Regions from separate parts of the Idiomarina sp. UBA3176 genome, predicted to be linked through region 1. Evidence: predicted binding sites of a transcription regulator. Region 1 holds the regulator's gene; the other holds the start of a gene.
What was found. The regulator MetJ, encoded in region 1, represses methionine synthesis genes. The targets are predictions, from matches to a motif close to TAGACGTCTAGACGTCTA.
Positions count from the first base shown of each region.

Region 2: msrA (peptide-methionine (S)-S-oxide reductase MsrA) is a predicted target of MetJ. The motif match lies at 1,306-1,323, and genes of this name have one in related genera.

Region 1 is NZ_DEXU01000002.1:41,242-43,717, reverse strand. Features, by position in the region: gene B2U97_RS00505 (bifunctional aspartate kinase/homoserine dehydrogenase II) at 1-953, opposite strand, end outside; gene metJ (met regulon transcriptional regulator MetJ) at 1,128-1,451, shown strand; gene B2U97_RS00495 (malic enzyme-like NAD(P)-binding protein) at 1,448-2,476, opposite strand, start outside.
Region 2 is NZ_DEXU01000007.1:38,606-41,081, reverse strand. Features, by position in the region: gene B2U97_RS03335 (bifunctional tRNA (adenosine(37)-C2)-methyltransferase TrmG/ribosomal RNA large subunit methyltransferase RlmN) at 1-662, opposite strand, end outside; gene ndk (nucleoside-diphosphate kinase) at 748-1,179, opposite strand; gene msrA (peptide-methionine (S)-S-oxide reductase MsrA) at 1,346-1,891, shown strand; gene B2U97_RS03320 (IscS subfamily cysteine desulfurase) at 1,888-2,476, opposite strand, start outside.

The DNA of each region.
Region 1 (2,476 bases):
GTGAAGACTTTTCCGCGGGGCTGGGTATTCTGGAACTGACCAATGCGAGTTTGCTGATTTTCTACTTTTAAACTGGAGCGAACGGAAATGACCATGCGTTGACGGTCAACCGGCTGAAAGGTTCTTGGGTGCAGAACCGGACTGCCAAGACGCGCCAGTTCTTCGGCTTCGGTCCAGTCTAATGTCGGTAAGCTCACCACGCGCTCAACTTTGCGCGGGTCTGCCGAGTAAACGCCGGCAACATCTTTCCAGATAGTAACCTGACGTGTATCCAGCAGGCTGCCGACTAAGGTTGCTGAATAGTCGCTGCCGTTACGCCCCAGAGTTAAACTCTCGCCGTTTAAACCGCGGGCAATAAAGCCGGTAACAATAAAGCGGGTGCCCGAGTGAGGAGCCACTCTTTGTAATAGTTTTTCACGCGAGTGTTCTACCTGAATAACGGGTTCAGGAGCGTCTGCCGCGAGTAAAAAGTCCCGGGCATCAATGTGGTCGGCGCGGGTACCCTGTTTTTGCAGTAAAGCTGATAACAAGCGGGCAGACCAGAGTTCGCCGTACGACAGTAACTCGGCGTTATGGCTAATGGCTTCGTCGCCGACTAACCAACGACGCCAGCGGGTGAAGTCTTTTTGCGATTGCAGTAGCAACTGTTTTTGTAAGTCGCCGCTTAATAATTCGGTGATCAGTCCTTGCTGAAAACTCTCTAATTGATCGAGCAGAATGCTGGCGGTGTCGCCCGGCTGCGCTTTGGCATTAATAATGGCAAGAATGCGGTTGGTTGTATCTCCGGCTGCGGAAACAACGACTAAGTCGCTGGCACCCGCGTACTCGGTTACAATTCTGGCAACGCGGCGATAGCAGAACGCATCGGCAAGACTGCTGCCGCCAAACTTATGCACCTGAACGCTGTCGGCAACGGCTTGCTTTTGCTCTTCTGTGAGCTGAGTTGTGGTCATTCCGCCTTCCTTAACTACTCGCTTGAATTAGATTACTGCTACTAAGGCTAAAATATTGTCAGGCAAATGTCAGCAACTTTTAGCCATCTAGACGGATAAAATTTGACGGGGTCGTTCATTCGGGTACAATTCATTATAACTTATGTGGTTTTGTTATATAGCGGGACAATAACAATGAAATGGAACGGCGAATATATTTACCCTTATGCTGAACACGGTCGTAAGAGTCAGCAGGTGAAAAAAGTTACGGTCTCAATACCCACGCGCGTGTTAAAAGTATTGACCGATGAACGAACCCGTCGCCAAATTAATAATCTGCGCCATGCTACCAACAGCGAACTGCTGTGTGAGGCGTTTTTACACGCTTTTACCGGTCAGCCGCTGCCGGAAGATGAAGATTTGCAAAAATCCAACCCGAATAAAATCCCCAAAGCTGTGCGTGAAGAGCTGGAAGCCCGGGGATTACCTATTCCAACCGACGAAGAGCTCGACGATTAATCCTGCATATAATTTTTCGGTAAATCGATTTTAGCTGCGCCGGACTTCACCGCAGCTTCGGCAACGGCGCGCGATACCCGTGGGCACAAGCGCGGGTCAATTGGCTTGGGAATAATATAATCACGACCGAAGGTTAACTCTTTGACACCGGCCGCTTTTAATACTGATTCCGGAACAGGCTCTTTCGCCAGCTGGCGAATGGCCTCCACCGCTGCAACCTTCATTTCGTCATTAATAGCAGTAGCGCGCACATCTAATGCACCGCGGAACATAAACGGGAAGCATAAAACGTTGTTCACCTGGTTCGGGTAGTCCGAGCGTCCGGTTCCCATTATCAGGTCATCACGCGCCGCCATAGCGGTTTCTGGTTTAATCTCCGGGTCTGGGTTAGAGCAGGCAAACAGAACCGGGTTAGGCGCCATAAGTTTCAACTCTTCTGCGCTGAGTAAGTTTGGCCCTGAAACCCCCACGAAGATATCGGCACCTTCAATAACGTCTTTTAGTGTCCGTTTGTCGGTGTTGTTGGCAAACAGCTGCTTGTATTCGTTTAAGTCATCGCGACGAGTATGGATAACGCCCTTTGAGTCGAGCATATAAATGTGCTCGCGTTGTGCGCCACATTTAATTAAAAGCTCCATACAGGCAATGGCGGCAGCACCGGCACCAAGACAAACAATGCGAGACTCCGCCAGGTCTTTACCCTGAATTTCCAACGCATTAAGCATACCTGCGGCCGTCACAATGGCAGTACCGTGTTGATCATCATGGAATACCGGTACATTGCAGCGCTCTATTAACGCCTGTTCTATTTCGAAACATTCAGGCGCTTTAATGTCTTCTAAGTTGATGCCACCAAAGGTATCGGCAATGTTAGCAACGGTATTGATAAAGTCCTGAGTAGTACGATGATTCACTTCAATATCAATAGAGTCCAGTCCGGCGAAGCGCTTAAATAGAAGAGCTTTACCTTCCATGACCGGTTTTGATGCCAGTGGCCCTAAATTGCCCAGACCAAGAATGGCGGT
Region 2 (2,476 bases), on a different contig from region 1:
ATCACATCAATGCGTTCACGCAGTTTTTCCAACGCAGGAACAACACCTGAAGTACTTAACGTAACGCGGCGTTTGGATAAACCGAAACCCAGGTCATCTAACATTAGCTCCATTGCCGGAACTACATTGTTTAAGTTAAGCAAAGGTTCCCCCATGCCCATCATAACCACGTTCGTTACGGGTTTAATTCCGGTCTTGCCATAAGCCCCTAACAGCTGATTCACCCGCCATACCTGACCGATGATTTCTGCCACACTGAGGTTACGGTTAAAGCCTTGAGCCCCGGTTGAGCAGAAAGTGCATTCTAATGCACAACCAACCTGAGAAGACACGCACAAAGTAGCGCGATCACCCTCGGGTATCCATACTGTTTCCACGTCCTGACCGTCAAACAGGGTCATGGCGAACTTAATCGTACCGTCCGATGACTGCTGCTGTTCGCGAACTTCAGGCGCGCGTATTTCAGCGACTTGCTTGAGCTTTTCACGCAAGGCTTTATTAAGATTGGTCATCTCATCAAAGTCATCGACACAAAAGTGATACAGCCACTTCATTACTTGTTCAGCACGAAATGGTTTCTCACCCATTTCACGAAAGAACTCTTTAATTCCCTCACGATTCAGGTCGAGTAAGTTCACTTTTTTATCTATTGCGTTGGTCATAAAGCTCCGGTTTTCTGATGCAGCCTGACGTTTCCGTCAGGCTATCACCTGATGCAATAGCATCAGGCTACATTCGAATACAGTCTTAGCGAGTGCGCTGGCAAACTTCTTCGTCGCTGAAGAAGTAAGAGATTTCACGTGCAGCAGATTCAGTTGCATCTGAACCATGTACCGCATTTTCGTCTATAGTTTCAGCATAGTCGGCACGAATAGTTCCTGCCAGTGCTTCTGCAGGATTCGTAGCACCCATGATGTCGCGGTTCTTACGTACAGCGTCTTCACCTTCAAGAACCTGAACAACGATAGGGCCTGAAGTCATGAATTCAACCAAAGCGCCAAAGAAAGGACGTTCTTTGTGTTCTGCGTAGAAACCTTCTGCCTGTTCTTTGCTTAAGTGCATCATTTTAGCACCAACAATGCGAAGACCAGCAGATTCAAAACGGTTATAGATAGCGCCGATTAAGTTTTTTGCAACTGCATCAGGCTTGATAATTGATAGAGTGCGCTCTAAAGCCATGGTTATAAACTCCAATAAAATTAAGGGATAAATCAGTCGCGCGGATTATACGTGAGATCGGCGCAGAAATCGAATACCCAGTGATTGTTTTTTCATTCATTCTCAGCTAGGATGAGAGAACTTATATAGCCATATAGACGTCTATTTGACGATAAGGAGTTCTGACATGGCGAACAATGAATATGAACAAGCCACTCTTGGTGGGGGTTGCTTCTGGTGTGTTGAGTCAGCCTTCCTTCAGGTAAAAGGCATTCAGTCGGTTAAATCGGGCTACACTGGCGGGCATACCATCGATCCAACTTACGAGCAGGTTTGCAGTGGCGAAACAGGACATGCCGAAGTTGCACAACTCCAGTACGATCCAGAGCAGATCTCTTACCGTCAAATCTTAGAAATCTTTTTCACTTTGCACGATCCAACTCAGGTGAATCGTCAGGGTAACGATGTGGGTACTCAATATCGCACATCAATTTTTTATCATAACGACGCGCAAAAACGTGAAGCGGAAAGTATTATTGCGGAACTTGAAGCCGATGCAGCATTTGCAGCTCCTATCGTAACGGAAGTGACTGAGTTAGGGACTTTTTACCCGGCAGAGAATTACCACGAAAACTACTACGCCAGAAACCCGGAAAACCCGTATTGTCAGGCGGTAATTTCACCGAAGCTGGCTAAGTTCCGTAAAACCTTTGCTGGCCTGCTTAAGGACTAAGCAGCGCCTCTTAAGGTTCCGATAGTGCGGTGGATAAGCTCTACCGCACTATCGATATCTGCTTCGGACGTGTAACGCCCAATACTAAAGCGCAATGAACTCATTGCCAGCTCATGTTCAACGCCTAATGCTCTTAACACATACGAGGGTTCAACACTGGCCGACGTACAGGCCGAGCCCGATGAGAGCGCAAGATCTTTTAACGCCATTAGCAACAGTTCACCATCAACTCCGGCAAAACTGATGTTAGTAATATGCGGAACCCGTTGCTGGTCAGAGCCATTCAAAGTTACACCTTCTAACTGGCTAACCCCTTTCCATAGTCGCTGACGCAAGTTTTCAATTCGTGCGGGCTCCAGTTCCAGCTCGTTAAGAGCCAGTTCCGCCGCTACACCCATACCGACAATTTGGTGAGTTGGTAACGTGCCTGAGCGCATGCCACGCTCATGACCCCCGCCATGCATTTGCGCCAGCAGCCGAACTCGCGGAGTGCGGCGTACATACAATGCGCCAATACCTTTAGGGCCATACATCTTGTGCGCAGAAAGTGACATTAAATCAACAGGTAACGTGACCATATTCATC